Regions from separate parts of the Alkalihalobacterium sp. TH-98 genome, predicted to be linked through region 2. Evidence: riboswitches for the same ligand, from Rfam matches in the RefSeq annotation. Region 2 holds a riboswitch; the other holds the start of a gene.

Region 1 (4,548 bases), on a different contig from region 2:
AAGAAGTTCGATCATGGGACGGGCGCTTCCGAGTAGTTGATCCGCGTCAGATGTGGGTTGAGAAAATGTCTTTTCTTTACCGATCGTTTTATCGCCTTTTTCACGATCCGTATCGACCACATCAGAACCAATTCCTAATGCATTGTTACGGAGGACTTCTCCTCTTAAGCCAAGGATGAGCTTGATTTGCAGAGAATCGGTTTGGGCAAGATCCCCAATGGTATAAATGCCATATTTATTAAGCTTCTCTTCTGTCTTTTTTCCACAGCCATGAAGCTTGCTGAGCTTTTGCGGATGAAAATAACTACAAAATTGCATCCGTTCTAAGTGCACGTATCCGAATGGCTTTTTCACATCTGCCGCCATCTTAGCAGAACACTTCGTATCACTGATCCCGATACTGCAGCCTAAATGTAATTTCTCCCACAATGTTTGTTGGATATAAGTGGCAATCGTATGCGGTGAGGTGCCCTTGTCCACACGATCTGTCAAATCTACATATGCTTCATCGACCGAAGCCACTTCCGTCGGTCCGATTATTCTTAAAAACTCCATAATTTTGCTGGAGTAAGATGAGTACAACGGATGATTTCGTGGAACGACAATCGCTTCTGGGACTTTTTTTAGCGCTTCATATACTGACATCGTCGTATAGACCCCTTGATTTTTCGCTTCATAACTAGCTGCAATGACCATTCCTTTGTACCTGTTCGTTGGACTTCCACCAACAATAACCGGTTGATTTCGAAGAGCAGGGTCTTGTGCTTGGTGGCAACTCGCATAAAACGCATTCATATCAATTAAAGCAATGGTCCGGTTACCTGTAGGCATGTTTTCCCCTTCCTTTCATTCGAAATCTAGTGGACTCAGGTTATATTTTTAGCTCATGATATTGTCAGCTGGATATGTAAGAAGTCACTGGTCACACTTTCGCAAATATAATGGTGAATTCGGACAATAAAATAAAAAAATGGACAATAAATTAAAAATCCGGACAATAAAATAAAAAAATGGACAATAAAGAGGACAAATCGGACAATAAACGAGCCTGTCTCACCTCTGGAAATAGAGTAATGTGATCCGTTTGATACAAATACCTCTTTCTTTCAACGAATAAGTGCATTTTTCATTGTACAATTAGATGTTTCGTGAAATCCAGTTTATTTTAATAGTGAGAGGGCCCCCTTATGACAGACTTTGTAAATCTTGTAAAGATAGCTTACCAATAACTTCATATCCTAAGCCTCTTCCATAAGGTTTTATTATGACAGTACCCATGTTAGGAATTCTCCCTAGCCCAACGCTCTCGGGAAAGCTGTGACCGATAATCACTTTGTTTGTGCCACGTAAAGGTGGAAGTTCAAGAACAGACGTGACTGAACGCAATATCCGATCTTGTTCAATAGGATGTAAAATTTCAGCTAAACGATAAACTTCAGCCCATAAAGGAATGATCGCTATACTTTCCTCTTCAAACGCCAGAGTTGCAGTTTCTGTCGTTCGACAAAATGGACTTGCTATAACTGGGTATTCAATTGGGATGTCTAGATTACGAAGGGTTTCCCCATAAACAATCGCTTGCTGTTTCCCAATATAGGAGAGATTTCTCTGAGTAGTGCAATCATAAAAATTTAAATAAGGTTGGTCCACTCCAACCGTAGCTTCAGCATGTCTCACGTAAAAAATAAACCCACCATCAAGTAGTAGATTTAAAAAATCGTTTCCGCGATCACTCACAACCATTTTAGATAGTGGTGAATTAGAGGTCAACCAATGAGTTGCGTTGAGAGTTGTTTGCGCGTTTTCTTTTATGTTCATTTGTGGTCTTAGATCCGGCACTTTAGTTCCACCAATTGTGACATCAGCCATTTTCATCGTTCTCCTTTCTGAAGTATTGCGTCGGTCTATTGTATGCGCAATTCCCTTTGAAAGTCCTTGTTTGTCGCTTTTTGTAACATAATGATAGCATGCTGATAGCAGAAGCTATCATTATGCTATCGTTCCTCTACCCGTGCATTTGTCATGCCGGAAATATGCTCTAATTTCTTTAGAGAATTAAATCACTACAATTCTTTTAGCTATAATTTATCATGATTCAGAGATGTTTGTATGGAAACAAATTCAGACAAAAAATTGACAAAATTAAGAGATTAATGTTTTAATAGTCGTAATTCACAAAATAATCTGTCTAAAAGGTGCCATAATCTGGTTAAAAGGGAATCTGGTGAAAATCTAGAGCTGCCCCCGCAACTGTTAGTGTAGACGAAATGACATATTCCACTGCATTAGTGTGGTAGAAGCCGCCGATGTGGGAAGGGTCAAAGTAGGTGGAAGCACAAGTCAGGAAACCTGCCTTTTGGAGCAATACCACATTTCTTCGGGGATGGAGAATTTGGATACGCAGCAAAAATTCGGTTATTTGCTTGTTTGTCAGTTGATAACCCTTTTATTCGTGTTGTCCAAGTTCAACTCTCCTGCTTAAGGGGAGTTTTTATTTTTTTATATACAAATAAGGAGGGTTGTAATCTAATTATCTTATTTTCTAATGGTTTAGGAGGATCTATATGAAAACAAAAAATAGATGGTTAATGGCTCTTTCAGCCATTGCGATACACCTTTCGATTGGGGCGGCTTATGCTTATAGCGTCTATAAAAGGCCGCTGACGGAAACGGTCGGTTGGTCAGAAACGAACGTTACATTAGCTTTTACGATTATGATGGCACTTGCTGGGATGTCTGCCGCCCTATTTGGCAATTTTGTAGAAAGAAATGGCCCTAGAAAATCGGCCATTGTTGCGGCTATTTTATTTGGTATCGGTCAAGCGGGTTCAGGTGTTGCCGTTGCTCTTGACTCTTCAATTTTGTTCCTACTTACATACGGATTATTAAGTGGTTTAGGTTTAGGAATAGGTTATATTTCACCTGTTTCTACACTCGTTAAATGGTTCCCCGATCGTCGCGGATTAGCGACGGGTATGGCCGTTCTTGGATTTGGTACGGGTGCTTTAGCAACAGCTCCTGTTGCAGCTATATTAATAGAGTCGATCACAATCACGAACACATTTTATATTTTAGGAGCTACCTATTTCCTATTAATGATGTTAGGTGCCTCCTACATTGAACCACCAAAGTCTGGTTGGATGCCTCAAAGTATGGTTAAGGCAATATCGACTGGTGAAAAAACGATAAAGAAAGATCTACGCCAACTAACAGCCAAACAAGCAGTAAAAACGAAACATTTTTGGATGTTATGGTCAATGATGCTTATTAACGTTAGTGCTGGTATTATGATGATTTCCGTTGCCTCACCGATGGCACAAGATGTCGTAGGATTATCGGCAGCCGCTGCAGCAACAATGGTTGGAATTATGGGGATCTTCAATGGTGGCGGTCGACTGGGTTGGGCGGCAGCGTCAGATTATCTAGGCCGTCATAATGTATTTATCATCTTTTTTATCATTCAAATTATTGCTTTTGCTACGTTGCCATTTACAACAAGTGCTTTACTATTCCAGGCGCTCATCTTATTAGTGGTCAGCTGTTACGGTGGCGGTTTCTCGAACCTCCCTGCCTTTATCGGTGACTTGTTTGGAACAAAACAGCTCGGGGCCATCCACGGCTATCTACTAACGACATGGTCTCTTGGAGGGATCCTAGGCCCGTTACTAGTGTCCAATATTCGAGCGACAACTGGAAGTTATATTCCTGTCTTTTACGTTTTTCTTGGGATGATCATGTTAGCTTTTGTTATTTCGCTTTTCCTGCGTCATGATATTATGAAGTTACGAAAAGGAGAACGCGAACAACAAGAACAGAGTGTAGGTTAATCATTAGTGAGCTGGCTCAAATGGCACTGCGATTTGGACCAGCTTTTTCTATATATTAGGTCATTTTATGCATCTATCCTTTGTTTGTGTTCGTTATAGTATCTTTTCTAAGATAAGATTTACGGGTAAAGAGGTGAAACCTCTCTTCTTCAGTTGGTTTATATTTATCTAAAATCGACTAGACTGAAAGCAGAGGTGATCGCTAGATGAAGGTCCTTATATTAATTGTTAGTATCGTGCTGCCTATTGTTATGATAATTCTTCAAAAAAAGTGGACAAAAATTCGTATACTGTTTCATTCGCTAGCTTTGCTTGCTGCATTGACGTTTGGAAATATAGCCTCTTTTGCAATCTATACGGTCCTAAGAGATAATACTGTTTTTATGACGAACATACATGCACTGTTTCTTAACCCGCTATTCTTATTAACCGGATCTTACTTGGGACTTTATTTCGTTTATGTCATTATGAGGAGTATTCAAGAGGAAAAGACTCAATCCTGATGAGCTTACTTGTTCTGATATTCACTACAGTTTGATAATATGTTTTCTCAATTGAATAGTACTTTCGTGTGCAGTTGTCAATCTCTTTTGATGACTGTTTCTTTTATGATACCCCCTTTTTTTACTGCATCTTTATCGCTCACTTGAATTCTCATTTACTAATAAAAACGTTGATTTCTTCGTTTCCACTGTCCATTTTTCAAATTTCACTAAGCGTT
Region 2 (4,548 bases):
TACTACCACTTGCTCGGGAACTTCTTTGTAATAAAATCCTTCAACAACTTGTACTCGTTTAAAAAACTTATGGAAGCGCTCATTTGGTAACCCTCGATTTTTGTAATCTTCTACTATGTTAACAACAAGGTCGACAAGCTTTCCTCCTTCTAATCCTTCAGCAACAAGCTGTCCGACATGAGCATTTCTACCTGTTGTTTTAGCTCCTAAAAATAAATCAAAACCTTTCTTACGATATATGATCCCTATATCATTTGTTGGTGCACTATAGCACGCCATTCCACAGCCGTTAAATCCAATATTTATTTGCTTTGGTACAGACATTCCGCCGATTAGTTGTTGAAGTTGTTCTACTTGTGGAATCGAGTCTGCTTTTTCACCGTCACAAAAATCACATGCCTTTATGTTGACCACATCACCTGTTGGAAGAAGTAGAAAGCCTGTATTCTCCAAACTTTCCGTTATTTTATTTGGATTGGATGTCTTAACTGAAACTTTGATTAAGTGATCTGGTGTATACTCAAGTGTTGCTCCCTCTCCTACCGTTTCTACCAATGCTGTCAATTGTTGCGGTGTTATTTTTTTATTCGCAATCCCAGGTGAAACTGCAAATTCAAAAATGTCTTCCTGTTGAAACTCGTTTCCTTTTTGTCGGCTGTTTTCTAGTGGTTTTGTTTTAATATCCAGTTTTGAAAGCGCCTCTTCTGCTAGAATGCGCGGACTGAGCGGTCTGTCAGCTATCAGTCTTTCATCTTCTACTCCCCCATGAAGTGCCCAAGGTTCTGCTTCTTTTTTTAGCCGTTCATGTGGTTTAAGTTGTTGTTCAGTCTCATTCAATGTGTATTTTCGTTGATACCCTCTTGGCGTAATCATTTTTCCTTCATAGATGAACGTAGAATTATTTCCGATAATAACCGTGGTTAACATCCCTATTTCATGGTCCAACATATGTTCTAAATCAGTAATAACAATTTGTTCTCTTTCTCGATAAGCACTTTTCACCAATCCAACTGGTGTATCTGGTGAACGATACTTTAATAAAATCTTTTGTGTCTCGACAATTTGTCTTGTTCTTTTCCCGCTTCGTGGATTGTATAACGCGATTACGAAATCAGCTTCAGCAGCAGCATCCACTCGCTTTTTTATTAATTCCCACGGCGTTAAATGATCGCTTAAACTAATCGTACATGCATCATGCATAATTGGTGCTCCTAATAGCGATCCACAGGAATTGATAGCCGAAATGCCAGGTATAATTTCTACCTCAACACCCCCTTCTTCCTTCCAGCCTTTTTGAATGAGAACTTCATACACAAGGCCAGCCATACCATAAACACCTGAGTCTCCACTAGAAATGACAGCTACTTTTTTTCCTGTTTCCGCTTGGCGAACAGCTTCTTGTGCTCGACTCACTTCTTCTGTCATACCTGTGCGTACAATTTCTTGATTTGTAATTAACGGACGAATTAAATCAACGTATGTACTATAACCGATGATGGAATCGGCTTCTAAAATGGCTTCTTTCGCTCTAAAGGTCATATGCTGTTCACTACCAGGTCCAAATCCGATAATTAGTAGCTTACCTCGCTGCATCTACTTCCTCTCCTTTAATGGTTGATTTATTTTATAAAGCAATACACCAATACACCAAATAAAAAAGCACCCCTAACCATAGAGTAATGGTTAGAGATGCTCATAACTTCCGCCCAAATAAAATAATTCGCATGAATAATTAAATTCAGAAAATCCGCTCTCTAACACCTCCCTATCTCCCGTAGGTCAGACAGTGTTGTTAGAAAAGGCAGGTCTCCTGGCTCATGGTTAGTGCAATCTATTCCTTCCCATTCATAGAACAGTGGTTTAATAGACTACAACCAAATTACAGTGGCGGGACCGCGTCGGACTTTCACCGAACTTCCCTTTTAAAGATCTTAATAGCATTCTACTAGAATTGTTTACAAATTCATGTAATGAACACGAACACTGTTAAAATCTTTACCCTTTCCCAACATATGTGATTGTATTAAAAGATTAATGGAAAAGATAAAGGTTTGTCAATCTATTTTTAAAATTATCTAAATATGTCGAGTTCAATAAGGAGGACAAAAAGAGCCGAGAAAATCGAGAAAGCGTAGCCTCCGAGCACCGGAACGTATAGTGTAAATACGTGAGGAGCGTAGGAGCAAGCTGACGAAGAGTTTCGACAGCTATTTTTCCCGGACTTTTTGAAAATCCTCTAAAATTGTCGATTGATTATAGAGCACACTCTTCTATTTCAAAGCCTAAATCTTCGATAATATTATGGTCTTCTGTAACTGCTTGGCCTTTCGTAGTTAAATAATCACCTACGAATATAGAGTTTGCAGCAAATAACGCTAACGGTTGCAATGTACGAAGGTTTACTTCTCTTCCTCCAGAAACCCGAATTTCTTTTGAAGGGTTTATGAAACGCATCAAGGCTAGTACTTTTAGTGATTTCATCGGTTTCGTCCGTTTGTAGTTTTCTAGTGGAGTTCCTGGAATCGCATGTAAAAAGTTCACTGGGATGGAGTCAGCATCAATTTCTCGTAATGAATACGCAATCTCAACAATTTGCTCATCTGTCTCACCCATCCCAATAATACAGCCAGAACAAGGAGACATACCTGCCGCCTTCACTTCTTCAACCGTATTTACACGATCATCATAAGAGTGAGTTGAAGTGATGTTTGTATGATTGTCCTTATGTGTATTAAGGTTATGGTTATAACGATGAACCCCTGCTTCTTTTAACTTTTTAGCTTTTTCATCGCTTAAAATTCCTAGGCATGCACAGATTTTCAGGGGCATTGTCGCCGTAATTTCACTAACCGCATCAATAACTTGATCAACTTCTTTTTCAGTAGGACCTCGCCCGCTCGCAACAATACAATATGTACCAGCTTTTCTGTTCATAGCTTCTTTGGCACCTGCGATTAGAGTCTCTTTATCTAGTAACGAATACTTTTCAACAGGTGCTGTTGAAACGATCGATTGTGAGCAGTAACCGCAGTCTTCGGGACATAACCCACTTTTTGCATTAAAAATCATATTTAGTTTTACTTTTTTTCCGTAATAGTGTTTTCTTACACGAAAAGCGGCTTGCATAATCGGTAAAACCTCATCATCATCTGCTTGAAGAATACTTAATCCCTCTTCAATGGTTAGTAATTCGCCATTTAACGCTTTATCTGCATACTGTTCCCAAATACTTTTTGTTGATGTTGTTGTCGTCATTTTCTCCCAACCTTTCGTCAACTATCTTTTAATATAAGTTAACATTAAATAGTGAGGTTGACAAGAATTATTTACCATATTATTAGGCAGTGAAAAGGTCCAATTACCCCATTAAGACAAGTTTTTTGATGTTTATAGTTGATAAATGAAAAAATGAGCAGCCATTATGACCGCTCCTCTTCCATCTCCATGTATTGTTGCATACGCTTTTCAAACCATATTTTTCTCTCCGAATTATAAATGACCTCATCGGTGATCAACTCATTAAGAAACTGATGACATACCTTCTTTTCACTAATGTTTTCTAGAATCTCTTTTCGCGACTCCCTTAAAAATTCAACATACTCTTCATATTCTTGTCCATACTCTTCACTGAGTTGGTTGACAATTTTCTTTGCTAACATTGGACTTGCTCCTTCTGTTGAAACAGAAATCGTAAGCCTTCCTCTATGTAAGGTAGACACCATGTGAAAATCACTTAAGTCAGGTTGATCTACGATATTTATTAACTGATTTGGTTTTCGATCTTGATAAACGGTTAAATTTACCTCAGGGTCGTTTGTAGCTGCTATAATTAGAAATGCTTGATCTAGAAACACTTTATTATATGCAGATTGAATCCATTGAACCGACTGATTTTCAACTAACTCTATTAGGTTTTCACTTAATTGAGGTGAGACGACTGTTAACTTAGCCCCATGACTTACTATTTTTATAGCTTTTCGTTCGGCGATTTTTCCACCACCAATGATAACGACCGGCTTATCCTTGAGGTTCAAACTAATTGGCATGAAGCTCATGATGACTGCCTTTCATTAACTCTATCGTTTTTGAATAGATTAAGTTCCTAATTTGCTCGTGATACCCTAGAAAATTGCATAGATGTACTTGTTTATGATCAGTTATTTCTATATCGATAATAGCTCGCCCCATTCTTTTCATGAGTACACCGGTAAATAATAGATAAGGCATGACATAGATAATCTCATTATCTTCCTCTATGATTTGTTTTAGGCCGTCTTCAAATATCGGTTCAGAGGCTGCTAAATAACTAGGAGTTACTTGATTTAGTTGAAGCTTTTCTTTTAATCGTCTTGCAATTTCTTCAAAATCAGCTTTGGCCTCCATATCACTACTGCCTCTTCCGACCAGTAAAACAGAAGCCTTGATTTTATCATTTGTCTCTTTTTGAAAACCTTTTTCTTGTAAACGGTCGAATACGATGTCGATCATACGATCATCGACTCCAATAGGAGAACCATATATAAATTGAACCTCAGGGTAAAGCTGTTT

What was found. Region 2 has a riboswitch for cobalamin ahead of cobJ (precorrin-3B C(17)-methyltransferase). Riboswitches for the same ligand answer to the same signal wherever they lie in the genome.
Region 1: another riboswitch for cobalamin. It lies ahead of AC2VNP_RS21595 (L-lactate MFS transporter); the one in region 2 lies ahead of cobJ (precorrin-3B C(17)-methyltransferase).

What each region holds. Positions count from the first base shown of each region.
Region 1 covers NZ_JBYCKM010000057.1:36,298-40,845, reverse strand. Annotated here, with positions in the region: gene AC2VNP_RS21605 (Y-family DNA polymerase) at 1-831, opposite strand, end outside; gene AC2VNP_RS21600 (histidine phosphatase family protein) at 1,186-1,869, opposite strand; cobalamin riboswitch at 2,177-2,371, shown strand; gene AC2VNP_RS21595 (L-lactate MFS transporter) at 2,565-3,827, shown strand; gene AC2VNP_RS21590 (transposase) at 4,034-4,330, shown strand.
Region 2 covers NZ_JBYCKM010000009.1:246,921-251,468, forward strand. Annotated here, with positions in the region: gene cobJ (precorrin-3B C(17)-methyltransferase) at 1-1,593, opposite strand, end outside; cobalamin riboswitch at 1,784-1,959, opposite strand; gene bioB (biotin synthase BioB) at 2,254-3,255, opposite strand; gene AC2VNP_RS04475 (precorrin-2 dehydrogenase/sirohydrochlorin ferrochelatase family protein) at 3,420-4,034, opposite strand; gene AC2VNP_RS04480 (sirohydrochlorin chelatase) at 4,036-4,548, opposite strand, start outside.